DNA from 4 places in the Neorhizobium sp. 2083 genome. Region 2 is predicted to be linked to each of the others. Evidence: predicted binding sites of a transcription regulator. Region 2 holds the regulator's gene; each other region holds the start of a gene.

Region 1 (7,652 bases), 570 kb from region 2:
TGTGCCTGTACCCTATCAGACGACCGTCACGCCGTCAAGGACTATTTTCCTAATTAGCAAAAATTAATTTACCGGACGATCAGGTCCCGCAGAATGTCTGCGTCACCCTTTCCTCGGGCTTCGGCGGCTGCATGTAGGCCGCGAATTCCGGCCGTTCCTCGAAGGGGCTTTCGAGCGCTTCGAGCAGCTTTTCGAAGAAGCCGAGATCGCCGTAGTTGGCGGCCGCCAGGGCTTCCTCGACCTTGTGGTTGCGGGGGATGACGGCCGGATTGACCGCTCTCAGGCCCGCCGCCAGATCCTCTTGCGACCGCGTTTCGCCGGCAAGCCGCTGGCGCCAGGCGGAAAGCCACTCGGCTGCCTTGCCGGGATCGGTAAAACAGCCGAGGAACGCCTCATCCCGGCCGTCGGCGGCGTCCGACAGCCGGCGGAAGGTCAGGGTGAAATCCGCCTGCCCCTCGTGCATCAGACCAAGCAGCGCCTGGATCAGGTCGCCGTCCCCATCCGCCTCGGTCTCAAGGCCGATCTTTGCCCGGAACACGCCGATCCATGCCATCTGGAACCGTTCGCCGAACGTCTTCAGCACGGCGTTCGCCGCGTCCACCGCCTTGTCCTCGTTCTCGTCCAGCAGCGGCAGCAGGCATTCCGCCAGCCGCGCGATGTTCCACTGGCCGATGCCCGGCTGGTTGCGATAGGCGTATCGCCCCATCTGGTCGATCGAGGAAAACACCTTCATCGGATCGTATTCGTCGAGGAAGGCGCAAGGGCCGAAATCGATCGTCTCTCCCGAAATCGTCATGTTGTCGGTGTTCATCACCCCGTGGATGAAGCCGACGCCCAGCCAGCGGGCGATCAGGTCCGCCTGCCGCCCGGCCACGGCCTGCAGCAGTTCGATATAGGGGTTTTCCGCCGCCTTGAGCTCGGGATAATGCCGCTCGATCACATAGTCGGCGAGCAGTTTCACGCCGTCATTGTCGCCGCGGGCGGCAAAAAACTGGAAGGTGCCGATCCGCACGTGGCTTGCCGCGACCCGCACGAAGACGGCGCCCTGTTCGATCCTTTCGCGAAAGACCCGTTCGCCGGTTGCGACCGCCGCCAGCGCCCGCGTCGCCGGCAGGCCGAGCGCGTTCATCGCCTCCGAGACGATGTATTCCCGCAGGACGGGCCCGAGCGCCGCGCGCCCGTCGCCACGGCGGGAAAACGGGGTCGGGCCGGCACCCTTCAGCTGGATGTCGCGGCGGATGCCGTTGCGGTCGACGACCTCGCCAAGCAGGATCGCCCGCCCGTCGCCGAGCTGCGGCACGAAATTGCCGAACTGGTGGCCGGCATAGGCCATGGCGATCGGCATGGCGCCCGGCGGCACGACATTGCCGGCAAGGATCGCCGCCAGCCGGGCGGGATCGGAAAAATCGGCCTCGACACCCAGCTCGTCGGCCAGCGCCTCGTTGAATTTCAGGAGCTTCGGCCCCTCCACCGGCTCGGGATAGACGGAGGCGAAAAACCTGTCCGGCAGGCGGGCGTAGGAATTGTCGAACTGGAACACGGAGGAACTCCTTCGGCCGCCGGCGGGAGATGCGGGCGGCCCCTATCCCCAATATGGGAAATCATGTCCGCCGAACAAGCGAAATGCGCTTTTGTTGCGCCCCTTCAGGCCTTGCCGAGCCGCACGCCGAAACCGAGGAGAAATGTCAGCAGCGCCCCTGCCGCGGCCGTCCCGTAGAGCCAGCAGGCCGGGCCGCCGGCCCCGCCGTTTTCCAGCGCCGAAACCAGGCCGGTCGCGCTTGCGATCATGCCGGCGATCCCGGCGCCGATCGCATATCCCGCGGTCGAGATCGTCGGCAGCAAGGCGCTTGCGAGATCGCGCTCCTGCCTTGCTGCCGCTTCCATCGCCGCCTGGTTGACGCTTGCCCAGGCGACGCCGAAGCCCGTACCGATCGCCACCTGGCCTGCCAGAAGCAGGACCAGCGAGCCGCTCGCAAAAGCCGCTCCGAGGCATAGGAAACCGAACAGTTGAAACAATGCGCCACTGCGCATCCACCGATGCCGCGCACCAGGCGCCGTGACCCGGCTGGCGACGACCGCGACCAGGCTCCAGGAGAGCGCCATGGTCACCACCAGATAACCGACCACCGCCGGCCGGAAATCGAAGACGGCGCCGATCATCAGCGCCAGGTAGACGCTGCCGACCGAGTGGCTCGCCGACATCAGGAACAGGACCCAAAAGCCGTGCCCTACGACCGAACCGAGCCGGAAGGCGCCTTGCGGAAACAGTTTCGGCCCGATCCGCCCGTCGAGCTTCAGCGCCGGCAGGAACAGCCCCGCCCCCACCACGACCGCCATTGCCTGCATCGCGCCGCCGCTCACCACCGACGACAGCGACAGGACGAAGGAAGCGGCCAGGCAGAGAGAAATGGTGGCGGCCGACAGCGGCACCGGCGCCGCCTCGGTCACCCTTGGCCTTGCGGTCAGCGCAAACCCCGCAAGCAGAGCCACGAAGGGCGAAACGGCCAGGAACGATGCCCGCCAGGAATAGGCCTCCGTCAGCAGCCCGCCCGCCAGCGGTCCGGCAATCGCCGCCACCGCCCAGACGATCGCCTCCACCGCGAACACTTTTGCGATCAGCCCGGAGGGGAAGTTGGCCGGGATCAGGCTGTAGCAGATCGCCACAATCAGCCCGTCGGCGATGCCCTGCAGCAGGCGCCCGGCCATGATCCAGGAAAAGGCCGGCGCCGACAGCGCAAACAGCCCGCCCAAGGCAAAGATCAATGCCGAGACGACGAGGACGAAACGCGCGCCGAACCGGTCGCGCATCGCAGCCGCCCCGGTGCCGCCGGCGATCGAGCCCAGGAAATACAGCGTATAGGCCCAGCTGAAATAGGTCGTGCCACCGATCTCTTTCGCGGCCGGTGGCAGCGCCGCGACGATTGCGAACTGGTTGAAGGCATGCAGCCCGATCCCCGCCGAGATCAGCCCCAGCATCGCCCCTTCGCGGCCTTTCAGAAGCCTCGACCAACCCACATCGATTTCCTGCAGCACGCCCTGCCCCTTGTCCAATTTTCAGTCACCGGGACCCTACAACCTCAACTGCGATTGAGGTCAATGGGACGACCTGAAAATAAAACATATATATTTCATATACTTATAGTTCTCTCGCAGATTTTTTCCGATGTTGTATTTTAGCTACAGCTTTCCAAGCAAACCGCTCTATTTGCGTTTTAGCCAATAAATCGGAGGGAATATCCATGAAGGCTCTTTTCATTTTTGCCGCGTCGGCCGCCATGACCGCCTCTTCCGTTGCCTATGCGGCCGACGCCGTCGAACAGGTTCCACAAGCCCCGCAGGCCGTCGAAATGCCGGTCGTCTTCACCTGGAACGGGCCCTATATCGGTGCCCATACCGGTTATGCCTGGGGTGACGGCAATGCGGTCGGCGGTGGTTCCGACGATTTCGACGGCTGGAGGCTTGGCGGCTTCGTCGGCTACAACTGGCAATTCTCCAACGGTTTCGTTGCCGGTATCGAAGGCGACGTCAACTACGACTGGAACGAGAACAGCTATGCCGGCGGCATCGACATCGGCACCGGCTTTTCCGGCTCCGTTCGCGGCCGCGTCGGTTATGCCATCGACCGGGCCCTGATCTTCGGCGCGGCGGGCTGGACGGCCACCAACGCCCATATCGACGGCGGCGGCTTTGACGACGACGACATGCTGAACGGCTGGACGATCGGCGCCGGCGTCGATTACGCCTTCACGGACAATATCTTCGGCCGTATCGAATACCGCTACAACGATTTCGGGAACGGCAGCCTCGCCGGCGCCGATTTCGACTTCAACCAGCACGTCATCAATGTCGGCATCGGCGTGAAGTTCTAAGCGGCAAGACGCTGGATGATAAAATGGAAAGCCGCCCGGAGGAAACCTCCGGCGGCCCTCCGTCAGGCTGATTGTTCGGCGGAGACCGTGCGCGACCGCCGTCCCCTCGAACGCAGATCGATTGTGTTGGTGGCCATTTCGAGCGCGGCCAGACCTGCGGGCGTGATGGCGCGCGGATGGTTGCTGGTGCAGAGCCCCCTGCGGCTCAGTTCTTCAAGGCAGATCCACTCGCGGACCGTGCCCGCTTGCCGCCGCTGGCCGGCAAGCGCCTGCAGGGCTTCGATTTCCGGCTCGATCAGATCGCTGTCCACGCCGGTCTTCTATTCGTCGAATTTATAGGTGCGGAGGGCCTTGAGATTGGCCGAGAAATTCCCGACCACCCGGGTTCCTGCCGAAATAAACAACGTCAGGACCAGTGCGACAAAGACTATTACAGCGTCCTCAAATATACCCATGGCGCCCGCCCGCAACAGAACTGGCTCCTAGTATTACTGCGAACGGCCGAGCGGGTGAATTCGGTAATTATACGTAGCCCTCCCGGTGCCGGGATCTTTACTTCCCGGATTCCGTTCGAGCGCCGCCAAAGCTGGTGAGGCGGGTTTGCCGACGCCGGCTCGTATTCGAGCGACATCCACCGGCCGCCGCGGGCATATCGCTCTACCCGCGAACGGGTCGAGCGATATCCGCGAGCCTTTCAATTCTCAGGGGCGGGTCAGCACCTTGAAGGCGATGAACTGCGTCTTCTGCTCCTTGGAGAAATTGTTGTCGGCGGCGAAGATCAGGAGATCGCTGCCGTCCGTGCCCTTGGCGAAGGTGACCGCCTCGATATTGTCCGGCTTCAGGCCGATCGCCTGCATGTCGAGCACTTGGGCCTTGCGCACCGGCACGACCGGGGCATCGGTATTGGCCAGCGAGGCGATGGAAGAGACATCGGTCGCGCCGTCGGTATCGACCATGAAAACCTTGATCGAGTTGCCGACCCCTTGCGCGAAGCCGCGCTCGACGACTAGGAGACGATGGTCGTCGAGGCCGAGGATTTCCGAGGCGCCGTTGTCGTTGTAACCCTTGTCGACGGTCGGCGCCTGGGGGATCGGCGCGACCGGATAGACATATTCGGCCTGTCGCGTGCCGCTGGCCGCATCGTAGCGGATCATGCGGGCGAGCGTGCCGCGGGCAAGCCCGGAGACCGGCCCGTCCTGGAACAGCGCCGATTCGACCTCGACCATCAGGTCGCCGCCCGGCAGCGTGGCGAGCCCTTCGAAGGCGAGGTTGTCGCGGATGCCGGCGGACTTGTCGGCGGTCGGCAGAAAGGCCTTGGGAAGCTCGAACTCGCGCACGAAGGCGCCGTCCGGGCTCGCGACGCGCACGAAGGGCGGCAGGAGCTGCTTCACGTCGCCTTCGCTCGACCAGTAGATGCCGTCATTGCCGAACCGGATCGATTCCGGATCGACGCTCTTGGCCGCAAAAGCCTCGCCGTTCCTGTCCTTCAGGGTCACCGTCCTCACCACCTTCACATCGGTGATGCCGGCGGCACTCGCTTCGATCGAAAGCTCGTAGAAACGGGCGGGCGCCCGTTCGGAACGGTCGTCGGAAATGGCGATGTAACGGTTGCTCGCCGGGTCGTAGTCGAGGCCGGAAATGCCGCCGAACTCGACGCCGTCGAATTGCGTGCCGGTCGGGATCGAGAACTCGCCGACGAAGGAAAGGCCGATGGCCGCCTTGCAGTCGCCGAACGGACAAGGGGTGGCGACCGTCACGCCGGGCTCCGCGGCCTGCGCCGGAAGTGCGAGCGAAATGGCGAGAGCAACAGTTGAAAACAGCGCTTTGAGCATGATCGATGTCCGATAATTCGAGAGGCGGGCGAAAAACGGCAGGCCGGCCTCTCGAATGGAAGCCGGCCAGCGGTTGCTCTTCCTCTGCCATGCGAATTTTGCGGACATATAACGCCTGGCCGTCAGAATGTTGAAATTTTCATGACGGGGCGTGGGAGGCGGGAGCGGCCTTTCGTCCACTAACGCCAGTTTTCCTTGCGGTTCAAACCGCCGCCCGTTCGGGACTGTACCCCGCTTCGCGGATCGCTTCCTCGGCCTTTGCCGCGTCGCCCTCGATCGTCACCGTGCGGACCGTCAGGTCGATCGCCACCGCCGCACCCGGCAGGGCATCCGCCAGCGCGCCGCGCACGGTCTTTTCGCAATGGCCGCAGGTCATGTCCGGCACGGTGAAAATCGCAGTCATCGGAATCTCCTTGTTCGATGTATGGGTTGTGCACCTTCCCACGGGGGGAAGGTCAAGTGTGTTGCAGGAGTGTCGGACGCATGGAATTGCCCCTCATCCGCCTGCCGGCACCTTCTCCCCGTCCAGACGGGGAGAAGGACGCAAGTGGCATGCTCCCGGGCTCATCTTGCAACCTCGATAATGGGCAAGCCGGCGCGGCATATGTCCTTCTCCCCGTTTTTCACGGGGAGAAGGTGCCGGCAGGCGGATGAGGGGCATCGCGCCGAAATACATCAGGCATTCTGTTTCGTCTTCCTTTTCATTGCCGGGGCCGACGCGTCGCTCCCCATCGCGCCATCCCCCGCCAGATCGTCGAGGATCGGGCAGTTGGGGCGGGTGTCGCCACCGCAGCAATGGGCGAGGTGTTTCAGCGTCTGGACCATGCCCTGCATCTCGGCGATGCGCCGTTCGAGATCGCCGATATGGGCGGTCGCGACTTCCTTGACGGCGGCACTTTCGCGGTCCTTGTCCTGCCAGAGTTTCAGAAGCGTCTCGGTCTCTTCCAGCGAGAAGCCGAGATTGCGGGCGCGTTTGATGAAGCGCAGGATATGCACCTCCTCGTCGCCATAGACCCGGTAATTGTTGCCGGTGCGGCCCATCGGGCGGATCAGGCCGATCTCCTCGTAATAACGGATCATCTTGGCCGAAACGCCGGAGGCGTTCGAAGCCTCGCCGATATTCATCCCGCGTCTCCCACTTTCGCCGCCTTCAGCCTGAGCGCATTGCCGAGCACGAAGACGCTCGACAGAGCCATGGCGCCGGCGGCGATCATCGGCGACAGCAGCCAGCCGAAGGCCGGGTAAAGCACGCCCGCCGCGACCGGCACCAGCGCCACGTTGTAACCGAAGGCCCAGAACAGGTTCTGCTTGATGTTGGTCATCGTCGCGCGGCTCATGACGATCGCCGAGACGGCGCCCGAAAGCTCGCCGCCGACCAGGACCACGTCGGCGCTTTCGATCGCCACGTCCGTGCCGGTGCCGATGGCGATGCCGACATCGGCTTCGGCGAGCGCGGGCGCATCGTTGATGCCGTCGCCGACGAAAGCGAGCTTTCTACCGCTCTGCTCCCCCTTGGCCCGCATTTCGTGGATCGCCGCCACCTTGCCCTCCGGCAGGACCTCGGCAACGACTTTTGTGATGCCGACCTGACGGCCAATCGCTTCGGCGGTGCGGCGGTTGTCGCCGGTCACCATGGCCACTTCGACGCCCATCGCCTGCAGCGCCCGGATCGCCTCGCGGCTCGACGGCTTCAGCGGGTCGGCAACCGCGATGGCTGCGGCGAGCTTTCCGTCAATCGCGGCATAAAGCGGCGTCTTGCCTTCGTCGCCGAGCCGGGCGGCGGCTTCCGCGAAGGTTTCGACCGAGAGCCCCAGCTTTTCCATGAAGCGGTCGGCGCCGACCGAGACCTTGCGTCCATCCACCTGCGCCTCGATACCGTAACCGGTCACCGACGCGAAATTTTCCGCCTTCGGCACGGCCAGGCCCCTAGTCTCGGCGGCCTTGACGATCG
Region 2 (7,652 bases):
CCGAACGCCGCTTCCGTGCCTATGGCATCGCCGCGCTTTCCTTCGGCATCATCTTCCTGATGCTTCTCCTGTGGTCGGTGGTCTCCAAGGGCTATACCGCCTTCCAGCAGACCATGATCACCATGCCGGTCGAGTTCTCGCAGCAGATCATCGACCCGCAGAACGAACGTGCCACCAATCCGCAGAAGCTGATGACGGCGAACTATCCGGTCGTCGCCCGCAACGCTCTCGCCAAGCTGCTCAATGTCAGTGTGGACGACCGCGTCGCTGCCCGTGCGATCGGCCAGATGCTGTCGGATGGCGTCCGTGTTCAGCTGCGTGACCTGGTCGTCGCCAATCCGGCGATCATCGGCACGACGCAGACGGTAACCCTGCTCGCTTCCGGCGATATCGACTCGGCCTTCAAGGGGCAGGTCGACCTCACGGTCAGCCAGGAGAACCGCAAGATCAACGACCAGCAGCTCGGCTGGATGAAGCAGCTCTCCGACAGCGGCGCGCTTGCCAAGCACTTCAACGGCGGCATTTTCGTCAATGGCGCATCGAGCCGTCCGGAAGCAGCCGGCGTCGGCGTCGCTCTGATCGGCTCGTTCTACATGATGCTGATCGTACTGGCGCTGTCTCTGCCGATCGGCGTCGCGGCCTCGATCTATCTCGAGGAGTTCGCGCCGAAGAACAAGTTCACCGACCTGATCGAGGTGAACATCAACAACCTCGCGGCCGTTCCCTCGATCGTCTACGGTCTGCTCGGCCTGGCTGTCTTCGTCAACTTCATGGGCCTGCCGCGTTCCGCCTCCTTCGTCGGCGGCCTGGTGCTCACCCTCATGACGCTGCCGACGATCATCATCGCGACCCGCGCGGCATTGAAAGCCGTGCCGCCTTCGATCCGTGCAGCGGCCCTCGGCCTCGGCGCATCCAAGATGCAGACCATCTTCCACCATGTCCTGCCGCTCGCGATGCCGGGCATTCTGACCGGCACCATCATCGGCCTTGCCCACGCACTCGGCGAAACCGCACCGCTGCTTCTGATCGGCATGGTGGCCTTCGTCGCCAACTATCCGACCACGCCTCTCGACCCGTCGACGGCGCTGCCGGTGCAGATCTACATGTGGGCGAACGAAGCGGAGCGCGCGTTTGTCGAGCGTACCTCGGGAGCGATCATCATCCTGCTCCTGTTCCTCATCCTAATGAATGTTGGCGCAATTCTCTTGCGGCGTCGCTTCGAGCGGCGTTGGTAGAAGGAGTATGACAATGAATATGATGTCAGAATCAGCAGTTGAAAAGGCGCTGGACCAAAAGATGAGTGATGCATCCCACAAGATGATCGGCAAGGACGTTTCTGTGTATTACGGCGAGAAGCGCGCGCTTTTCGACGTGAACCTCAACGTCCGCGAAAACACTGTGACGGCTCTCATCGGTCCTTCCGGTTGCGGCAAGTCCACCTTCCTGCGTTGCCTCAACCGCATGAACGACACGATCGAGAACTGCCGCGTCACCGGCAAGATCACCCTCGACACGGACGATATCTACGACCAGAACATCGACGTCGTGGAACTTCGCGCCCGCGTCGGCATGGTCTTCCAGAAGCCGAACCCGTTCCCGAAGACCATCTACGAGAACATTTCCTATGGTCCGCGCATCCACGGCCTTTCCAAGAGCAAGGCCGACATGGACCAGATCGTCGAAGCGAGCCTGCAGCGCGCCGGCCTCTGGACCGAGGTCAAGGATCGTCTGCATGAATCCGGCACCGGCCTTTCTGGCGGTCAGCAGCAGCGCCTGTGCATTGCCCGTGCGATCGCCGTATCGCCGGAAGTCATCCTGATGGACGAACCCTGCTCGGCTCTCGACCCGATCGCGACCGCCAAGGTCGAGGAACTCATCCACGAGCTGCGCGCCAACTACACGATCGTCATCGTGACGCACTCGATGCAGCAGGCCGCCCGCGTGTCGCAGCGCACCGCCATGTTCCATCTCGGCCAGCTCGTCGAGGAGAACGATACGGACAAGATGTTCACCAACCCCGACGACCAGCGCACCCAGGACTACATCATGGGTCGTTTCGGCTGATCCAGCCGACCGTGCCGCCTGAAAATCAATTTTGAGGACTAGAAGATGGCATCGACCCATATCCTGTCGGCCTATGACGACGAACTGAAATATCTGAGCCGCCGCATCTCCGAGATGGGCGGTCTTGCCGAGCAGATGTGCTCGGACGCCGTGCGCGCGCTGGTCAATTCCGACGCCGCACTCGCCCAGAAGGTCATCTCCGACGACGTGATCCTCGATCACGCCGAGCGCGAGATCGGCGACAAGGCGATCGTCACGATCGCCCGCCGCCAGCCTGTTGCCGCCGACCTTCGCGAGATCGTCGGTTCGCTGCGCATCGCGTCCGATCTGGAGCGCGTCGGCGACCTCGGCAAGAACACCGCCAAGCGCGTCATCGCGGTTCAGGGCACCGGCGTTCCGCGCAAGCTCGCCCGTGGTCTCGAACATCTCTCCGATCTCGCCCTCGTGCAGCTCAAGGACGTCCTCGACGTCTACGCGACGCGTTCGGCGGAAAAGGCCGAGGCGATCCGCATCCGCGACGAGGAGATCGACGCGATGTACACCTCGCTGTTCCGCGAACTCCTCACCTACATGATGGAAGATCCGCGCAACATCACCACCTGCACGCATCTGCTGTTCTGCGCCAAGAACATCGAGCGTATCGGCGACCACGCCACCAACATCGCCGAGACCATCTACTACATGACGACGGGCGCGCAGCCTGAAGGCGATCGCCCGAAGGACGACTCGTCGAACACGCTCGGTGCGATCACCGAATAATGATGGAATGCTGACGGAGCAGAGCTGAAATGCTGCCTAAAATCGCGGTGGTCGAGGATGAAGAAGCGCTCAGCGTGCTTCTTCGCTACAATCTCGAAGCGGAAGGTTATGAGGTCGAGACGATCTTGCGGGGGGACGAAGCCGAGATCCGGCTTCAGGAGCGTACGCCGGATCTTCTGATACTCGACTGGATGCTGCCCGGCGTTTCCGGCATCGAACTCTGCCGCCGGCTGCGCATGCGTCCGGAAACGGAGCGCTTGCCGATCATCATGCTGACGGCCCGAGGCGAGGAAAGCGAACGTGTTCGCGGCCTCGCCACCGGCGCCGACGATTATGTGGTGAAGCCCTTCTCGACGCCGGAACTTATGGCCCGCGTCAAGGCCATGCTCCGCCGCGCCCGTCCCGAAGTGCTCTCCAGCGTGCTCCGCTGCGGCGATATCGAACTCGATCGGGAAACCCACCGCGTTCACCGAAAGAGCCGTGAGGTGCGCCTGGGCCCGACCGAATTCCGTCTTCTGGAGTTCCTGATGGCCTCGCCCGGCCGCGTCTTCTCGCGTTCGCAGCTTCTGGATGGCGTCTGGGGGCACGACATTTATGTCGACGAACGTACTGTCGATGTGCATGTCGGGCGCCTCAGGAAGGCGCTCAACTTCTCCAACATGCAGGATGTCATCCGCACCGTCCGCGGCGCGGGTTATTCGATGGAATCCTGAGGCGGTTCACGCCGCCTCGGTCTTCCGCTGCCATTCCGGCAGCGGGAAGATCCGGTCATAGGCCCAGTTGAAGATGAAGGCATAGACCACGTAGAAGACCGCAAAAGACACATCCATCATCAGCGCATGGAGAATGCTGACGCCGAGATACCAGGCGATCAGCGGCAGAAGCGCGATGAGCAGGCCAAGTTCGAACAGCACCGCATGCGCCACGCGTATTGCGGTGTTTTTCTGCGTGCTGCCGGTGAAACGCTGCATCAGATGGTCGAAGCCGAGATTGTAAAGATAGTTCCAGCCGGTGGCGATCGTCGCACTGCCGATGCCGACCACGCCGATATCGGTGGCCGGCATGCCGAAGGCGATGGCGCCGAGTGGTGTGATGATGGCGAGCCCGATCAACTCGAAACTGATGGCATGGCGGATACGGTCGCGTGTGGAGCGCATGATGACCTCCTGGGTGCTGTTCCGGGTCGTCCCGGAGTTCTTGCCCGGATGGGGGAGGTCGTCCTCGCCATCCTTCAGATAGGCGCAATGCCGATCCGGAGCAAGGCCTGACCGGCAGATCCGCCATCTGCAACAAAAAAAGCGGGCCGAAGCCCGCTTTCGATCTTGTCCTCGTGTCGCGCCGCCGCTCAGACGCGAACGGCAACCTTGCGGCGCTCGTTCACCGGCTGGTAGGCGAGCTTTGCGTGATAGCTGCAATAGGGCGAGGCGTCCGGGGATTCACAGCCGCAGAAGTGGAAATCTTCCTTGAGCGGATCGCCGACAGGCCACTTGCAGGTGCGCTCGGTCAGTTCGGTCAGTGCCAGGCGACGGGAGATCGGCACCACCACGTTCGAGGCGGGACGATATTCCATCTCCTCGTAAGGTTCGACCTCGATCTCTTCCTTCACCATCGTCGCGCCCACGGCGCGGGCTACAGTCCGGGTGGTGGTGGTAACGCGCGATGCATAGTTCGGAGCCCGCGGCGCCGATGTCGTGCGCTTGGCCGCCGATGTGCGACCGGTCGCGACCGTACCGCCGGCTTTCGCCCGGCCGGGAAGGCTGAGGCGATGCACCTTGCCGATCACCGCATTCCGGCTTACGCCTCCGAGTTGTGCTGCGATCTGGCTGGCACTCAGGCCCTCCGACCATAATCTTTTGAGCTTCTCGACACGCTCGTCTGTCCAGTTCATGCCCGTTCTCCGCCTTTGAACGTTGCTGGCATGCAGAATCCTTCCACCTTTGCTGCGAAAATCATTTCGCAGCACCCACTATATCTATGCTTGAGGTGACTAGTTCCGCCGCATGCAGTCTAGTAATTGATCTTTAACCTAGTGTGAGGCTGACTCCGTGGCAAGAGTCGGGCGAATCTGCGGGATTCGATTTCGTGGTTTTCCCCAACTTGCTGTCCTGGAGAGTCATTTTTGTCACATAAGCCCGGGCTTGCGCTTTCCGGCCGAAACCTGCCTAAAATGCCGAGCTTTGTTGACATTGACGGCCTAAACCACGATAGTGCCACCGCCGCCCAGTGGGCGGCATTTTTGATTTTTCGGCCCGTTCTGCGGGCTTTTTCGAGACTGCCTAGAGGAGTGATGTCGCCATGGCTGAAGCCGCGCTTTTCGACACGTTTGCCCGGGCTCCGCTGCGTTTCGAACGCGGCGAGGGCGTATGGCTTGTGACGGAGAGTGGCGAGCGATATCTCGACTTCGGTGCGGGCATCGCCGTCAACTCGCTTGGCTACGCCCACCCGCATCTCGTCGGCGCGCTGAAGGCGCAGGCCGACAAGGTCTGGCACACGTCCAATCTCTTCGAGCAGCCGGGCCAGGAGACGCTGTCGCGTCGTCTCGCCGACAACTCTTTCGCGGATAAGGTGTTCTTCACCAATTCCGGTGCCGAGGCGCTGGAATGCGCCATCAAGACGGCGCGCCGCTACCAGTTCGTGAAGGGCCATCCGGAGCGCTTCCACATCGTCACCTTCGAAGGCGCCTTCCATGGCCGCACGCTGGCGACCATCGCCGCCGGCGGCCAGGCGAAATATCTCGAGGGGTTCGGTCCCAAGGTCGAAGGCTTCGACCAGGTGCCGTTCGGCGACATGGACGCCCTGAAGGCTGCGATCACCGAAAAGACGGCGGCGATCCTCATCGAGCCCATCCAGGGCGAGGGCGGCATCCGGCCGGTCCCGAAGGAATTCCTGGCTGCGCTGCGCCGGATCTGCGACGACAACGGCCTGCTGCTGATCTTCGACGAGGTCCAGACCGGCGTCGGCCGCACGGGCAAGCTGTTCGCCTATGAATGGACGGGCGTGGCACCGGACATCATGGCTCTTGCCAAGGGCATCGGCGGCGGTTTCCCGCTCGGCGCATGCCTTGCGACGGCGGAAGCGGCTTCCGGCATGACGGCCGGCACGCATGGCACGACCTATGGCGGCAATCCGCTTGCCATGGCGGTCGGCAACGCAGTGCTCGACGTGATCCTGGGCGACGGCTTCCTGGAAAACGTCCGCGACGTAGCCCTGGTTCTCCGCCAGGGTCTCGCGAGCCTCAAGGATCGTTTCCCCAACGTCATCGAAGACATCCGTGGCGAGGGCCTGCTACTCGGCGTGAAGGCGAAGGTGCCGGCTGGCGATCTGGTTGCCGCCCTGCGGGGCGAACACATGCTGGCGGTTCCCGCCGGCGACAACGTGGTGCGTCTCCTGCCACCGCTCACAGTCACCGCGGAGGAGGCCCGCGAGGGGCTTTCCCGCATCGAGAAGGCGGCGGAAACGCTTTCCGCCTCCGAGATGAAGAAATCGGCCTGAGCGGGCAAAAAGGGGACGCCGTTGAAGGTTTCCCTCTTCACAGGGAACATCACATGGCATCTCCCAAGCATTTTCTCGATCTTTCCGCCGTGTCCTCGGCGGATCTCAGGGCAATTCTCGACGACGCGAAGATCCGCAAGCAGGCGACCAAGGCCGGCACGGCGGAAAAACCTCTCGCCGGCAAGATGCTGGCGATGATCTTCGAAAAACCCTCCACCCGCACCCGTGTCTCCTTCGATGTCGGCATGCGCCAGCTCGGCGGTGAGACGCTGTTTCTGTCGGGCACCGAAATGCAGCTCGGTCGCGCCGAGACGATCGGCGACACCGCCAAGGTTCTGTCGCGTTATGTCGATGCGATCATGATCCGCACCACCGATCATGCCCGCATGCTGGAACTCGCCGAACACGCGACCGTGCCGGTCATCAACGCGCTGACCGACGATACGCATCCCTGCCAGATCATGGCCGACATCATGACCTTCGAAGAACATCGCGGCCCGATCGCCGGCAAGACGATCGCCTGGACGGGCGATGGCAACAACGTGCTGCATTCCTTCGTCGAAGGCGCCGCCCGTTTCGGTTACCGCATGAACATGGCGGTACCGATGGGCTCGGAGCCGCACGACAAGTTCCTCAACTGGGCCCGCAACAATGGTGGCAGCATCATGCTCTGCCATGATGCGGAGCGGGCCGTGGCTGGCGCCGACTGCGTCGTCACCGACACCTGGGTCTCGATGAACCAGGAGCACAAGGCCCGCGGCCACAACGTCTTCCAGCCCTTCCAGGTCAATGCGGACCTGATGCAGCGGGCCGACAAGGAAGCGGTGTTCATGCACTGCCTGCCGGCCCATCGCGGCGAGGAGGTGACCGACGAGGTGATCGACGGTCCGCAGTCGGTCGTTTTCGACGAGGCTGAGAACCGCCTGCATGCGCAGAAATCCATTCTCGCATGGTGCTTCGGCGCCGTCTGAGCGCAAACTCCCTGCACGGGCGCGGAGAGCTGGCGGCGGTAATCGAACCTTGATTTCCGCTCCGCGATCCCCCATCTGTCGGCTTTCAACAATACGCCGTCTTCTGGACTGGCGTTTCAACACACATCGTCGACGTCTTTTCCTCCGGCCAGCGGTTCCGCTCGGGCTGGCGCTTGTGTAAAGGTTTTTGGGTCGGCGCGAAGGAGTGAAGTCATGGCGGAAGCGACTGTGGAACTCAACGAACTCGACTTTGCCGGAGACGACCGGGTCGTTCCCTTCCAGGTGGAGGGGCTCGACGTGCGCGGCCGTGCGGTCCAGCTCGGGCCGCTGCTGAACTCCATCCTCGGACGTCACGATTATCCGGGG
Region 3 (7,652 bases), on a different contig from region 2:
GCCGCCTTCGAATCCGGTGCGCTCGCCATCTGCACCACGAGTTCGACCCGCGCCGCGACCTTCCCGCTCGGTGCCGCCAAGGCGATCACCACCAAGTTCCCGGGCATGCCGGGCCATGCCCGCAAGATGAACAGCGGCGGCAATTTCCTCGCGGTCTACACCAAGAACAAGGAACAGGCCGAAGCCTCACTTGCTTTCCTGGAATTCTGCGCCTCCAAGGAAGGCCAGACGATTTGGTCGCAAGTCGGCTACCTCAACACCTCGGTTCACGACGTGCCTTTGATCAACGACTTCATGAAGCCGGCCGCTGCCCAGCTGACTGACGGCCTGACAGCCGAAACCATCTGGCCCGGCAAGCGCGGCCTGGAAGGCCAGGATGTCTGGCGCAAGTGGGTTTCGCGCATGCTGCTCAAGGACGTCACCCCGGCTGATGGCGTCAAGGGCGCCCATCAGGAACTCGCAGGCTTGATCGCGGCCTAAACATGTCCTCTCGCTTCCGATTGCTGGTCCCCTACCTGTTCGTGGGGCCAGCCGTTCTGTCCGTGGCGATCTTTTTGTACGGCCCGCTGGTCGCCTCCGCGCTGCTGTCGGTGTTCGACTGGAATCTGCTGTCTTCCGACCTGAGCTTCGTCGGTGCGAAGAACTATGCGACGGTCTTTTCCAATGTGGATTTCCGCACGGCCGCCTGGAATACCGTGCTCTATTGCATCATCCTCATTCCCGCGCAGATCATCCTGCCACTCCTGCTGGCGCTGATGATCCATTCGGTGCGCAAGAGTCCGCTGCAGGGCCTTTACCGCGGCAGCCTGTTCCTGCCGACCATCGTCGCCTATTCGGTGGCGGGCGTGGCATGGTCCTGGCTGTTCAACCCGGTCAACGGCCTGTTCAACGAAATCTTCGGCTATCTCGGCTTTCCGCCGTCACGCTGGCATACCGATCCGAACCTAGCTTTGCTTTGCGTCTGCCTCGTCACATTCTGGAAGACGTTCGGGCTGAACATGCTGCTCTGGCTTGCAGCCCTCGCCAACCTGCCGCATGAACTGCGCGAGGCTTCGCAACTCGATGGCGCAAGCCCGCGACGGCATTTCTTCACCATCAGCCTGCCGCTGATGACGCCCACCGCCTTCTTCATCAGCGTCACCACTTTCTTCCATGTTCTCGACGATATCGTCGGCGTCATCGATGTTCTGACCCACGGTGGCCCGGCGGGGCGCAGTTCCAGCCTTCTCTACTTCCTCTGGCAGCAGGGTCTGCGCTTCTTCCAGTTCGGACCGGCGAGCGCAGTAGCAATGGTCGTCATCGTTATGGTCCTGCTCGTCACCTGGCTGCAGTTCCGTGTCGCCGAAAAGCGGGTGCATTACGGATGAGCGACCGCCTTTCCCTCCACCGGCTGTTCATCCATGCGGTGCTGCTGGTGACCTGTTTTATCACCGTTTTCCCGCTGGTGTGGATGATGTCCTCTGCCTTCACGCCGAACGACCTCATCGCCGACAAGATGATCCGCTTCTGGCCGGAAAACCCGACGCTTGCGAATTTCACAGAAGCAGCAAGCCGCCATCCGATATGGATGTGGCTGTGGAACTCGATCCTGACCGCAACGCTGATCACGGTCGGCAAGCTCCTGCTGGCGGTGCCGGCAGGCTTCGCCTTCGGGCGCATGGCATTTCCCGGCAAACAGCCGTTGTTCTGGTTCGTCATCGCCACCATGTCCTTCCCGTCGGTTCTCGCCATTATCCCGACGTATATCGGCGTGGTGAAGCTGCAGGCCTTCGACACCTATGGCGCGATGATCATCCCTTCGATCCCCTATATCGGCTTCTACGTCTTCTACATGCGCCAGGCCTTCCAATCGCTGCCGGGCTCGATGTTCGAGGCAGCTAAGATAGACGGATCAGGCCTCTGGCGGCAGTTCACGGAAATGGGTATCCCGAACGTCATTCCCTCGATTGCGGCACTTTCGGTCATATCCTTCATGGGCGCCTGGAATATCTACCTCTGGGGCCAACTCGTTCTCGAAGATTCGTTCAAGAAGACCCTGACAACCGGCATCGCCACCTTCGCCGATCTCGAAGGAACGGGGCAGAGCTGGGGTCCGCTGATGGCGACAAGCCTGCTTTCGATCGTGCCCGTCCTCGTGATATTCCTGTTCGCGCAGCACTATATCGTCGATGCGCTCGCACCAGGGATCGATGAAAGATAAGGCAGCCATGCACCGCGTGATCGTCATCGGCTCGGTCAACCATGACCGCATCTGGCAACTCGACGATCCGCTGGTGCGGGGTGGCCGGCTGCGGTTTTCCTCGCGTGAAATCCATCTCGGTGGCGGCGGTTTTTTCACCGGCTGCCAGCTTCTGGACCTTGGCGCCGACGTCGCCCTCGTCAATCGGCTGATGCGGGACGAACAAGGCCTCTCGGCCCTCAAGGTGTTGCAGGACATGGGTTTCGACACCGAACAGGTGGCGCTGCACGCGGGCGAAACCAAACCTCTCGAAATCCTGCTCGAACCAAACGGCGAGAGGACGATCCTGTATCCCGGCGAGCGCAACAGTCCGCTGTTTTCGGCGAGCTCGGAACTTCGCGGCGATGCAGCCTATCTCAACGCCCTGAACATCGACGCCGGTCTGGTCGCACAACTTGACACCATCCCGCTCGTCATTTCGCAACTGCCACTCCGCCCGGCAACGCCGCGCCCCGCCGACTATGTCATCTCATCGCGAGACGATGCGGCGGACGGAATTGAGATCGTCTGGCATCGCGCCCAGTCGATTGCCGGACCGCGCCTAAAAAAGCTGGTCCTCACCGACGGCCCTCGCCCGATCACGCTGTTTGACGGCGTTGATGCCATTCAGGTGGCTCCAGCCGCGCCCGTTCACGTCAAGAACACGATCGGCGCCGGCGACCGATTCAGCGGCGCTTTCCTTTATGCCCTGCTCGATGGCGAGACCGAGGTTGCCGCCGCAATCAGGGCAAGCCACCAGACTGCCGACTGGCTGCGTCTCCGCGCCGGCGCCTGATCCTGGGCGAACGTCCTCCCGCAAAAATACCGAAAAAATCGATCCGGACACACAACTGTCATCCAAGACGATTATAGAATAATTCATCCGAATGAATTATTCACTCATCCGAATATATGGATTGACCATGATGCGGACGGAACGCCCGAAATGGGGCCAGTGGCAATCCATTGAAAAGCAGATCAGTCGGGACATTGCGTCCGGGGCTCTGGCTCCGCGCAGTCAGCTCCCGACCGAGCTGGAAATCATGCAGCGCTTCGGCGTTGGCCGGCACACGGTGAGGCGGGCGATCTCCGAATTGGCCGCCGCGGGCAAGGTGCGGGTCGAACAGGGCCGGGGGACTTTCGTCGAGGAGCAGTCGGTCATCCGGTATGCCATTGCCAAGCGCACGCGCTTCAGCCGCAACCTGAAGGAACAGGGGCGCGTCCCTTCCGGCCAGCCGATCGACGAGATGGAGATCGCAGCCCCGCCGATCGTCGCTGCGGCCTTGCGCGTTCCGGAAGGTTCGAAGGTCTACATGATCATCCGGCGCAGCTTTGCCGATGACGTGCCGGTCAGCGTCAGCCGCACCTATCACCCGGTAGAGCGTTTTCCGGATATGCCGGAGCGCCGGCGCACCGGTTCTTCGGTAACCGAAATCTACCGGGATTTCGGCATTTCCGACTATGTGCGCCACACCACAACCATCCTCACCCGCCTGCCGATTGCCGAGGAATCCCGGCTTCTGGCGCAGTCGCCGGAACAGCCCATTCTCGTCACCCAGAAGGTCGACGTCGATATGGAAGGCCGACCGATCGCCTATTCCGACGTGGTCTGGGCCGGCGAGAGAATGCAGTTCGTCATCGACAACGATGAAACGCCCGCAGGTCGGGCAGTAGGAATATCCGAAGAGAGGAAGACCAATGACTGACGTGGCGACCGGGGAACCGGTCATCGGAGCCTATGCCCTGGGAACCTATACCCATGTGCAGGCGCTCGACATTCTGGCGGCGAGCCGCCCGGAACCCATCAAGGCCTGCGCCGAAAGTGTACTGACCGACCTCGGCGGGGTCTCGGTGATCACCAACCGCACTGGGCTCGCGATGCTGCCGTTTATGGATACGGTGCGCAACACCGCCTTCCATCTCGGCGAAGTCCTTATCGCCGAAGCGCATATCCGCGTTCCGGATCGCAATGTCGAAGGGTACGGCGCCGTAACCGGCCGCGATCTCGAACACGCGATGGCGATGGCCGTCATCGACGCAGCGATCGCCGCCAGCCATCAGACCGGCCCCATCCTTCAACTGCTCGATACCGAACGCCTGCACCAGGAAGAAACCGATCGCGAGCGGCTGAAAAAGGTCGAGGCGACCCGCGTGCAGATGGAGACCTTCTGACCGTGACGCTCTCCCTCCTCCCCACCGCAGATGACAGCCGCACCAATGCGACGTTCGATGAACTGATGTGGGCGCTGAGCCGCCCCGGCCTCGTCCGCACCTTGCCCTTCGGGGGCTTCGAGACGCTGGCCGAAAGCCTGCTCGACCGCGAATGCACCTTCTTCGCCGCCGATAACGCGGCGCTCGACCAGCGGCTTGCCAATACCGGCGCCCAGCGCGCGGCGCTGGAAAAGGCCGAATACGTCTTCGCCTCACTCGGCTCCGAAGCTGAAGTCAAGGCACTTTCGACGATCAGCATCGGCTCGTTGCCTTACCCGGACGAGGCTGCGACGCTCTTCGCGCTGGCCACTATCGGTTCGGGCCGATCGCTCCGCCTTACCGGCCCCGGCATCAAGGGCTCGCTGACGATCCAGATCGGCGGCATCGATCCGTCCTTCTGGTCAATGCGTCAGAAGGCGATCCGGTATCCGCTCGGCTGGGATCTCTATCTCGTCGATGCCGACCGGCTGGTCGGCATCCCCCGTTCCACGAAAATCGAGGTGCTCTGATGGCCTATGTAGCTACCCGTGGCGGCGAACGCGCGATCGAACAGGCCGAAAGGCTGTTCCGCGGCGATCTCGGCACGATCACCCGCGCCCGTATCGATGAGGTTCGCAAGGGCCTTCCCTACCTGATCGACCGCGTCATGGGCGAAGCGTCGCTCTATGAGCCCGACCTCGCAGCGCTCGCCATCGCCCAGGCGGGCGGCGAACTTTATGAAGCGGTCCTGCTGCTGCGCGCCTACCGCACCACGCAGCCGCGGCTTGCCGTCTGCGAGCCGGTCGCCCAGGCGGACCTCTTCACCGTCCGCCGCATCTCGGCGGCCTTCAAGGATATTCCGGGTGGCCAGATCCTCGGACCGACACTCGATTATTCGCACCGACTGCTGCAGGTCAGCGTGCTGAAAGGCGAGGATTACACCCCCGATCAGGTCATCCCGGCCGCCGAGCCGGCACCGGCGACCCAGCCGTCGCTCGCCGCCTGGCAGAAGGTACAGGGCCTGATCGAGGACTACCCAACCGAAACCGTAGTTCCCGACGATATCCCCGATCTCACCCGCGAGCCGCTGCTTTTCCCGGTCAACCGTGCCCATAAGCTGCAGAGCCTCGCCCGCGCAGACACCGGCGGCACGTTAGCCCTCGGTTACGCCACCATGCGTGGCTACGGTTCGGTCCACCCGACCGTCAACGAACTGCGCCTCGCGGAAGCGCCGGTGCGGCTACGCCATCCACGCGGCACCGTCTTCAGCGCCGGCCGCGTGCGTGTCAGCCAGACCGAGGTCATCACCAAGACCCACGAATTACAGCTCGGCTTCTCGGCCACCTTCGGCTGGAACGAGGTGAAGGTGATCTCGGCGGCAACACTGGATATCGCCTCCCGCCAGCCGAACCCGCATCCGGCTTCCAACGAGGAATTCGTGCTCTACCACACCGAGCCGGTCGAAAGCTCCGGCTTCTGCATCCACTTCAAGCTTCCCCACTATGTCACCTTCCAGTCGAGCCTCGACGCGCTTCGCCGCGTCAAGGCCGACAAGGAGACCGCGGCTTCCAAGCCGGTAGGTAAGGAAGAGCTTTCCGAACAAGAAGACGAGGAAGAGGTCGCGCTGTGACAACGCTGCAGGAACTCACCAGGCCCTGGGCGGCCTTCAACTACGGTTTCCTCGATGAATCGGCCAAGCGTGAACTGCGCCGCCGCATCCTGAAGGCGATCGCTGTACCCGGCTATCAGGTACCTTATGCCAGTCGCGAAGTGCCGATCGCTCGCGGCTGGGGCACCGGCGGCCTGCAGGTCACATTGACGCTCCTGAAGCCGGACTCGATCGTCAAGGTCATCGACCAGGGCTCGGACGATAGCGTCAACGCCAGCAGCATCCGCAAGTTCGTCGGCCGCGTCGGCGGCGCGGTCGAAACCGAGGATACGCAGGAGGCGACCATCATCCAGTCCCGCCACCGCATTCCGGAGGAAAAACTCCGCGAAGACCAGATCCTCGTGCTGCAGGTGCCGAACCCGGAACCGCTGCGCCCCGTCCAGCCGGACATGTCAGTCGCCCGCGAAATGCACGGCGATGCCGATTACGGCCAGCTCTGGCTGATCCTATACGAACAGCTCGTCCGCTCCGGCCGCATCATGCAGGGATCCAGCTATCCCAGCATGGTCAACGGCCGCCACGTCATGACGCCCTCGCCGATTCCGCGCTGGGACGTGCCGAAACTCAACCAGGCGGATCATCTGACGATCCTGTCGGCCGGCCGCGAAAAGCGCATCTTCGCCGTGCCGCCCTATACCAGCGTCGAACCGCTGGTCTTTGATGACGTGCCCTACCGGGTTGAGGATCATCAGGACAAAACCTGCTACCGCAGCAATGTCACCGGCTATTTCATGAACGAGCTGCCGCAGGACGACGGCTCGTCGCAATACGAACTCTCCGACAGCCATTTCGGCGTCAAGCACATCCACAAGTCGGAAGGCGAGACGATCGAGATCGGCGAAACCTGGTACAACAACGGAAAGATGGACTGATGGCCGCCCTCACTCTCGACAACCCGGGCGGCCTGAAGCGCCAGCCGCCGCGGCTGATGCCAGGCGACCCGATCCTGAAAATGCGCGGCATCGCCAAGAATTACGGCAATGTCATCGCGCTCGCCGGTGTCGATGCCACCGTCTATCCGGGCGAAGTGCTCGGCATCGTTGGTGAATCCGGCTCCGGCAAATCGACGCTGCTGCGCATGATGAACCTCGAGGACACGCCGGATACCGGCGCCTATAATCTGGCGCTTCCGGGCCATGAGGACCGCAACCTCTTTACGCTCGATCGCTTCGAGCGCCGCATGCTGCGCGCCCATCATATCGGCATCGTCTACCAGAACCCGCATCTCGGCTTGCTGATGAACCACACGAGCAGCGGCAATGTCGCCGAACGCCTGCTGATCGCGGGAAAACGCAACTTCGCCGAACTGCGCGCCCGCGCAAAAGAATCCCTCGACGCCTCGGAATTCCCGAGCGACCGCATGGATGCCCGTCCGCGCGAGCTTTCAGGCGGCATGCAGCAGCGCGTCCAGCTTGCCAAGGCGATCGCGCTGGAACCGGCCGTGCTCCTCCTCGACGAACCGACCACCGGCCTCGATGTCAGCGTCCAGGCACTGGTGCTCGATACGCTGAAAAGGCTGCAGCGGGATCGTTCGATCACCATGGTTCTCGTCTCCCATGATCTTGGCGTCATACG
Region 4 (7,652 bases), on a different contig from region 2:
CGGCGGCGATCAGCAGGCCCGCCATGATGATCGGTTTGCGGCCGATCTTGTCCGAAAGGCCCCCGAAGATGACGAAGAACGGCGTGCCGAGGAAGAGCGCGATGGCGACCATGATGTTGGCCGACTGGAGATCGACCTTCAGCACGTTCTGCAGGAAGAACAGCGCGTAGAACTGGCCGCCGTACCAGACGACCGCCTGGCCCATCGTGGCGCCCAGAAGCGCAATGATGGCGATCTTGGCGTTGCGCCAGGTGCCGAAGGCTTCCGTCAGCGGAGCTTTGGAGCCCTTGCCTTCTTCCTTCATCTTCTTGAACGCTGGAGATTCGTTCATTTTCAGACGGATCCAGACGGAAACGCCGAGCAGAGCGACCGAGACGAGGAACGGGATGCGCCAGCCCCATGCCGCGAACGCAGTGGCACCCATGATCCACTGAACGAAGACGATGACGATCAGCGAGAGGAACAGACCGAGCGTCGCGGTCGTCTGGATCCACGAGGTGAAATAACCGCGCCGCCCGTTTGGCGCATGTTCAGCCACGTAGGTCGCGGCACCGCCGTATTCGCCGCCGAGCGCGAGGCCCTGCAGGAGGCGCAGGATGATCAGGATGATCGGAGCTGCGATGCCGATCGTCGCGGCGCCCGGCAGGACGCCGACCAGGAAGGTCGACATGCCCATGATCAGGATGGTCATGAGGAAGGTATATTTGCGGCCGACGAGGTCGCCGAGGCGGCCGAAGACCAGCGCGCCGAAGGGGCGGACCAGGAAGCCGGCAGCAAACGCGAGCAGCGTGAAGATGTTGCGCGTCGCTTCCGGATACTGGGTAAAGTAGGTCGCGCCGATATAGGTCGCGAGCGAGCCGTAGAGATAAAAATCATACCATTCGAATACGGTGCCGAGCGAAGAAGCGAAGATGACCTTCTTCTCCTCCCGCGTCATCGGTGAGGCCTTTGTGCTCACCCCCGTTGCGACATTTGCCATTGTCGTCCTCCCTCAAGATGAAACTCGCGTGCCGGCTCCGGCCCGTTTCCCTCCTGGGCCGGATATGGCGACGCATTGTCGCAGATTGACAGAATTCAAGCGCCAAGAAGAGGGATGCTTTGGGATTATGACTTTCGTCTAATATCACGCTCGCCGTGCAGGACGGATGTTGCGGCGCGCAATGAGCGCAATGCAGCGCAGCATCTGCGTCAGCCATCGCTTGACTCGTTGCGAAAATCTTCTAAACAGCTTCGCGAACGGGAAAACACCCACATGCGCGCCTGCGAATTCAATCTCGCTGCCTCCGCACTGCCGGCTATGCAAGCCGCGCGGTGGATGTGTGTTTCCGCTTTCTCCAAAACCAAGGCCAAAACGACGACGAAAACCGTCTGACGTCTCTGGCCGCCGCTCTCTCCCCGGATGGCCGGGGACAAGGAATTCCGCGGACTTCAACCGCGGCTTCCCCCTCACCGGAAACGAGGAGAGACAGAAAGAGAGCAAAAAATGGGTTTCAAGATCGCAGTCGCCGGTGCAACCGGCAATGTCGGCAGGGAAATGCTGACGATCCTTTCCGAGCGCGGCTTCCCGGTTGACGAAGTCGTGGCGCTGGCATCCGCCCGCAGCCAGGGGACCGAGGTTTCTTTCGGCGACCGGACGCTGAAAGTTTCCAATCTCGAAAACTACGATTTCTCCGACACCGATATCTGCCTGATGTCGGCGGGTGGCGAGGTCTCCAAGAAGTGGTCGCCGAAGATCGGCGCGCAGGGCTGCGTCGTCATCGACAACTCTTCCGCCTGGCGTTACGATCAGGACGTTCCGCTGATCGTTCCGGAAGTGAATCCCGATGCGGTCGCCGGCTTCACCAAGCGCAACATCATCGCCAACCCGAATTGCTCGACCGCGCAGCTCGTCGTCGCCCTGAAGCCGCTGCACGACTTCGCCAAGATCAAGCGCGTCGTCGTCTCGACCTACCAGTCGGTTTCCGGCGCCGGCAAGGAAGGCATGGACGAGCTCTTCACCCAGACCCGCGCCGTCTTCGTCGCCGATCCGGTCGAATCGAAGAAGTTCACCAAGCGCATCGCCTTCAACGTCATCCCGCATATCGATAGCTTCATGGAAGACGGATATACGAAGGAAGAGTGGAAGGTTCTGGCCGAAACCAAGAAGATGCTCGACCCGAAGATCAAGGTGACCTGCACCGCGGTGCGCGTTCCGGTCTTCATCGGCCATTCGGAATCGGTCAACATCGAGTTCGAAAACGAGATCACTGCCGACCAGGCCCGCGATATCCTGCGCGAAGCCCCGGGCTGCCTCGTCATCGACAAGCATGAGAACGGCGGCTACATCACGCCTTACGAATGCGCCGGTGAGGACGCTACCTACATTTCCCGCATCCGCGAGGATGCGACGGTGGAAAACGGCCTCAACATGTGGGTCGTTTCCGATAACCTGCGCAAGGGCGCGGCACTCAATGCCATCCAGATCGCCGAGCTGCTCGTCAACCGTGGCCTGATCAAGCCGCGCAAGGTTGCTGCCTGATAAATAATAAATTTATTAAGCATGTTCCGATAGAAACCCCGTCAGAAATGGCGGGGTTTTTCTTAACGAATCACCTAAATCACGAACTATTCATGAACGGGTGAGTTGCGATTGTCTGCAACCGCCGCCATAAGGCCGAAACAAACACATTATCCGGACGCTTCCGGCTGAAGCGATCCGGCTCTCGGGACGGGTTTGACCGCATGAAGAAGACTTTGCTGGCAGGATTGATCGCAACCGGTTTCATGACCGCTAGTCCGGCTTTTGCCGCGCTCCAATGCGGCAACGATTCATCCGGCTTCGCCCGCTGGGTCGACGAATTCAAACGGGTGGCGCCTTCGAACGGCGTCAACCCATCCGTCGTCGAAAAGGCCTTCTCGAACGTCTCCTACAACCGCCCGACCATCAGCGCCGATCGCGGCCAGAAAAGCTTCAAGCTTTCCTTCGACGAGTTCATGAAGAAGCGCGGCGGGGCTGCCATCATCTCCCGCGGCAAGGGCATGAAATCCGGCAATGCCGCCCTCTTCGCATCGATCGAGCGCCGCTTCGGCGTTCCCGCCGGCCCGATCATCGCGATCTGGGGCATGGAAACCGGTTTCGGCAGCTTCATGGGCGATCAGCACACGCTGTCCGCTGTCGCGACGCTCGCTTACGATTGCCGCCGCTCCGCCTATTTCACCGAGCAGCTCTATGCTGCCCTTCAGCTCGTCGACCGGGGTGACCTGAGCGTCACCGCCCGCGGCGCGGCCCATGGCGAAATCGGCCAGACCCAGTTCCTGCCGCTGAACGTCGTCCGTTACGGCGCCGATGGCGACGGCGACGGCCATATCGACATGGTCCGTTCGCGTGCCGACGCGCTTGCCTCGACCGCCAACTTCCTGAAGGGACACGGCTGGAGGCCGGGCGCCGGTTACCAGCCGGGCCAGCCGAATTTCGTTGCCATCCAGGGCTGGAATGCTGCTACCGTCTATCAGCAGGCGATCGCTTATATGGGCGCCCAGATCGACGGCCAATAAGCCTCGTTCGTCGTGAAATCAGGCCGAGACCTGCTCGGCCTCGAGCGGCGGTTCATCCAGGTTGGGACGGACGAAATCTCCCTTGCCGTCCATGATCCAGAGCTCGCCGGTCGAAATGTCGAACCAGGCGCCGTGAATGCCGAGTTTCCCCTCTTGGTCGTGTTTTCGAACAAAGGGAAACGTCTGCAGATTGGCGATCGAATTGCGGATCGAAACCCGCTCCAATGCCGTTTGGCGTTCGGCCTGCGTCATCAAGTCGTTGTTCTGGATCTGCTCGGCGGCGGGCCTGACCAGCCCCATCCACTTGCCGATGAAATCCCCCGGTGACAGCGGCTTCATGGAAGGATCGAGCGCCGCCTGGATGCCGCCGCAGCGGCCATGGCCCATCACCACGATATTGTCGATCTCAAGCACCTGAACGGCATATTCGATCGCCGCCGACGTGCCGTGGAACTGTCCGTCCGGCTCGTAGCGTGGCACCATGTTGGCGACGTTGCGCACCACGAACATTTCTCCGGGGCCGCAGTCGAAAATTGTCTCCGGCGCGGCACGGGAGTCGCAACAGGCAATCAGCAGCGTATGGGGCTTCTGCCCCTTGTCCGCCAGCACACGGTAGCGCTCACGCTCGTCAACATAGCGACCGCTCATGAAATTGCGGTAGCCCGCCAGAAGTCTGTCAGGAAAATCCGTCATGGAGCAACGATTATAGCGCCGCCGAGCGAAGATCAACGGCCATTGTGCATATGCGAAATTCCTATGCCCTCAACGCTTGGTCCTCTGCAGGGGGTGCACGAGCCGGCGCATCTGGACCATCGCCATGGGTGTGGAGAGGCTTGACGCGTCGGTCTCCAGCGTCAGCTCGTCGCCGCCGCGTTTTGCCGTGCGCGCAAGGATCTCGAAAACGCTCGCCGTTGCCAGCTGCAGCGCCTTTTCCTCGTCCATGCCGGCCAGGATGCGCCCGAGGAACAGGGCGCCCAGAAGGTCGCCGAGCCCGTTCGGCGGATTGTCGATCAGCCGGTGTTCGGCAAGCAGTGCATGTTTGCCGGTCAGGTAGAGATTGCCGGTGCCGCCCGTCATCATCGGCACCGCCGAGGTCACCAGGATGCGCGGTGGCCCGAGCGCGATCGCGGCATCCATGATCTCGTTGTTGGTTTCGAGTGGCGCGCCGGAAAGCCAGGCGAGTTCGTAGCGGTTCGGCGTGGCGATCGTCGCAAGCGGAATGAGTTCATCGCGGATCGCTTCCGCCGTCGGCTGCGGGATATAAAGTCCGCCGAGATCCCCCATCACGGGATCGCAGACATAGAGAAGGTCCGGGTTCTTTTCCTTCAGCGCGCGAATGAGACGCGCCACCGAACGCGGCTGGGCGGCATTGCCGAAATAGCCGGTCAGCACCGCCTTCACTTCTCCCAGCCATGGCGCGCGAATAAGATCGTCTATAGCCTTGTCGAAATCTGATTCGGGAAAGGTCAGGCGGGTGGAAGGCCCATGACCGGGATGCCAGGGGAGAACGACTGTCGGCATGGCCCAGACGGGAAATCCAAGCGTCTCGAGCGCGAAAACGGCGGCGCGATTGCCGACCGAGCCGCGCACGACATGGCTGGAGATGACGAGGACGGCACTGCTGGTATCCTGCATGAGATTGACTTCCGGCTATGATGGCCTGTTGATCGTTTCTTCGTCGCCGCATGTCAACAAGGCTTCACGGAAGAATGAAACGTGTAGTGCCGACTGACATGGATCAGCCACGTTGCCGCATGATGACACAAATCTATTTTATTCCGTCCGGGCACGGAAAAAGGGGAGAGGGACATGGCCGTCAGGCAGAATCCGAAACGGGAAAAACAGATCGAAAGCGCGCGCAAGATCGTTGCCGCGAGCAAGGGGCCGCATCTCGACCCCCTCATCCTGTTCGGCCGGGCCAGCACTGACGACCTCGAAAGCTATACGCCTGAAATGCTGGCGCTTTCCGCCAATCATGCGGCCGAACGGCTGATGGCCTGGACCCGGGTCAGGGCCGATATCACGGTCCAACCGGTCGCCGGCGTTGAGCCGGACGGAATTCCGGTCTCGGTGCTGACCGTCGTCGATCGCAACATGCCTTTCCTGTTCGATTCCGTCATGGGCGAGGTGACGGCGACCCACCGCGACCTCACCATGGCCGTCCATCCGATCCTGGTCGTCGAACCGGGCAAGGAGCCGGTTCTGCGCTCCAACGAACAGCCCGGCAGCCCGGCCCATCATGTGAGCCTCATCCAGATCCACCTGTCGCCGCTCAACGAGGAACAGGCGGCTTCGCTCACCGAGCGCATCCGTTACATCCTCGACCAGGTGCACCTGTCGATCACCGATTGGGGCTCCATGCTGGAGGTCCTCGACGGCGCCGCCAAGCAGCTCAACAATTCGACAAGCCGCCGCAAGGCTGATCGTGACGAGGCGCTCGCCTTCCTGGACTGGCTGCGCGACGACAATTTCACCTTCCTCGGCATGCGCGAATACGTCTATTCCGGCAAGGGCGCCGAGGCCAAGGTTGAACGCGGCAAGGGCCGCGGTCTCGGCATCCTGTCCGATCCGGATGTGCTCGTACTGCGCCAGGGCAAGGACGCGGTGACGACGACGCCGGAAATCCTCGAATTCCTCGACGGGCCCGATTTCCTGATCGTGACCAAGGCCAACGTGAAATCGGTCGTCCATCGCCGCGCCTATATGGACTATGTCGGCGTCAAGCGCTTCGACGAGAAGGGCGAAGTGGTCGGTGAACTGCGCGTCGTCGGCCTTTTCACGGCGACCGCCTATACCCATTCTGTTCGCGATATCCCGCTTCTGCGCGCAAAGGCCGGTCGGATCGAGGAGCATTTCGGCTTCGATCCCGACAGCCATTCCGGCCGCATGCTGGAAAACACGCTCGAATCCTATCCGCGCGACGACCTTTTCCAGATCGATACGGAACTGCTTGCCCGCTTCTGCGAGCAGATCATGGAACTGAGCGAGCGTCCGCGCGTCCGGGTCCTGCCGCGCATCGACCATTTCGACCGTTTCGTCTCGGTGATCGTCTACGTCCCCCGCGAAGACTATAATTCCCTCGTGCGCGAGAAAGTCGGCGACTACCTGACCAAAGTCTATGACGGCCACGTCTCCGCCTATTACCCCGCCTTCCCCGAGGGCGGCGTTGCCCGCGTCCACATGATCATCGGGCGCCGCAGCGGCAAGACGCCGAGGATCGCCCAGGCCAAGCTCGAGGAAGCGATCCGGCTCATCGCCACGCCTTGGGAGGAACGTTTCGCGGCGCTTGCGGAGGAGGGGCCGCGGCTCTCCGTCACCCAGGCCTTCCAGGAAGCCTTCTCGCCCGAGGAGACCTTCGCCGACCTGCCCGATATTGCCGCCTGCGCCGCCGGCGAAGCGATCCGCATCGCCTTCTATCGCCGTCCCGGCGACACGGCCAATACGGTATCCCTGAAGATCTTCCACCGGGACCGGCATCTGTCGCTTTCCCGCCGCGTGCCGCTGCTCGAAAACCTCGGTTTCCATGCCGTCAGCGAGCAGACATTCGAGATCCAGGTCGGACCCGAGAATGACCGCAGGCTGGTCGTCCTTCACGACATGGAACTGCAGCTTGGCGACGGCCGCGAGGTTGACCTTTCCCGCGAGGGTCAGCTGCTGGAAGAGGCATTCCTCTCCGCCTTCGAAGGCCTGATCGACAACGACGGCTTCAACCGCCTCGTCCTGCTCGCTGGCCTCTCCGCCCGCGAAGTCACGGTGCTGCGTGCGTACTCCCGTTACCTGCGCCAGACCGGCATCGTCTATTCGCAGTCCTATATCGCCGATACGCTGGTCAAATACCCGGCCATCTCCGCCGCCATCTTCCGTCTTTTCCGCGACGGCTTCGATCCGAAGATCACTGAGAAGGCCCGCGTCAAGAAACTTACCGACCATCACGCCGAGATCGAGGAAGCGCTCGGCAACGTTCCCAATCTCGATGAGGACCGGACGCTTCGCCGCTTCGTCAACGCGGTCGATGCGACGCTCAGGACCAACTATTTCCAGCGCGATGAGAACGGCGCCCCCAACCGGATGTTCGCCTTCAAGCTCGATCCGAAGCTTCTGGACAGCCTGCCGGAGCC

What was found. Region 2 encodes PhoB, which activates phosphate uptake and scavenging genes when phosphate is short. Its sites were predicted from a motif close to TGTCATNNANCTGTCAT; they were not measured.
Region 1: the regulator PhoB is predicted to act here: its motif matches at 5,832-5,848, upstream of J2X76_RS02220 (esterase-like activity of phytase family protein).
Region 3: the regulator PhoB is predicted to act here: its motif matches at 3,060-3,076, upstream of phnF (phosphonate metabolism transcriptional regulator PhnF).
Region 4: the regulator PhoB is predicted to act here: its motif matches at 5,221-5,237, upstream of J2X76_RS28285 (NAD-glutamate dehydrogenase).

Annotation. Positions count from the first base shown of each region.
Region 1 is NZ_JAVDTC010000001.1:436,838-444,489, forward strand. It holds gene J2X76_RS02200 (protein adenylyltransferase SelO family protein) at 80-1,540, opposite strand; gene J2X76_RS02205 (MFS transporter) at 1,645-3,051, opposite strand; gene J2X76_RS02210 (outer membrane protein) at 3,240-3,869, shown strand; gene J2X76_RS02215 (hypothetical protein) at 3,932-4,180, opposite strand; gene J2X76_RS02220 (esterase-like activity of phytase family protein) at 4,571-5,701, opposite strand; gene J2X76_RS02225 (heavy-metal-associated domain-containing protein) at 5,904-6,104, opposite strand; gene cueR (Cu(I)-responsive transcriptional regulator) at 6,377-6,826, opposite strand; gene J2X76_RS02235 (heavy metal translocating P-type ATPase) at 6,823-7,652, opposite strand, start outside.
Region 2 is NZ_JAVDTC010000001.1:1,009,583-1,017,234, reverse strand. It holds gene pstA (phosphate ABC transporter permease PstA) at 1-1,235, shown strand, start outside; gene pstB (phosphate ABC transporter ATP-binding protein PstB) at 1,249-2,064, shown strand; gene phoU (phosphate signaling complex protein PhoU) at 2,110-2,823, shown strand; gene phoB (phosphate regulon transcriptional regulator PhoB) at 2,853-3,536, shown strand; gene J2X76_RS05215 (PACE efflux transporter) at 3,543-3,980, opposite strand; gene J2X76_RS05210 (GcrA family cell cycle regulator) at 4,169-4,711, opposite strand; gene J2X76_RS05205 (aspartate aminotransferase family protein) at 5,119-6,315, shown strand; gene argF (ornithine carbamoyltransferase) at 6,369-7,286, shown strand; gene J2X76_RS05195 (Hsp33 family molecular chaperone) at 7,500-7,652, shown strand, end outside.
Region 3 is NZ_JAVDTC010000003.1:128,826-136,477, reverse strand. It holds gene J2X76_RS13415 (extracellular solute-binding protein) at 1-480, shown strand, start outside; gene J2X76_RS13410 (sugar ABC transporter permease) at 483-1,367, shown strand; gene J2X76_RS13405 (carbohydrate ABC transporter permease) at 1,364-2,200, shown strand; gene J2X76_RS13400 (PfkB family carbohydrate kinase) at 2,190-3,014, shown strand; gene phnF (phosphonate metabolism transcriptional regulator PhnF) at 3,142-3,924, shown strand; gene J2X76_RS13390 (phosphonate C-P lyase system protein PhnG) at 3,917-4,390, shown strand; gene phnH (phosphonate C-P lyase system protein PhnH) at 4,393-4,938, shown strand; gene J2X76_RS13380 (carbon-phosphorus lyase complex subunit PhnI) at 4,938-6,038, shown strand; gene J2X76_RS13375 (alpha-D-ribose 1-methylphosphonate 5-phosphate C-P-lyase PhnJ) at 6,035-6,949, shown strand; gene J2X76_RS13370 (ATP-binding cassette domain-containing protein) at 6,949-7,652, shown strand, end outside.
Region 4 is NZ_JAVDTC010000010.1:95,264-102,915, reverse strand. It holds gene J2X76_RS28315 (MFS transporter) at 1-979, opposite strand, end outside; gene J2X76_RS28310 (hypothetical protein) at 1,055-1,372, shown strand; gene J2X76_RS28305 (aspartate-semialdehyde dehydrogenase) at 1,484-2,518, shown strand; gene J2X76_RS28300 (lytic transglycosylase domain-containing protein) at 2,722-3,534, shown strand; gene J2X76_RS28295 (carbonic anhydrase) at 3,553-4,227, opposite strand; gene pdxY (pyridoxal kinase PdxY) at 4,297-5,169, opposite strand; gene J2X76_RS28285 (NAD-glutamate dehydrogenase) at 5,344-7,652, shown strand, end outside.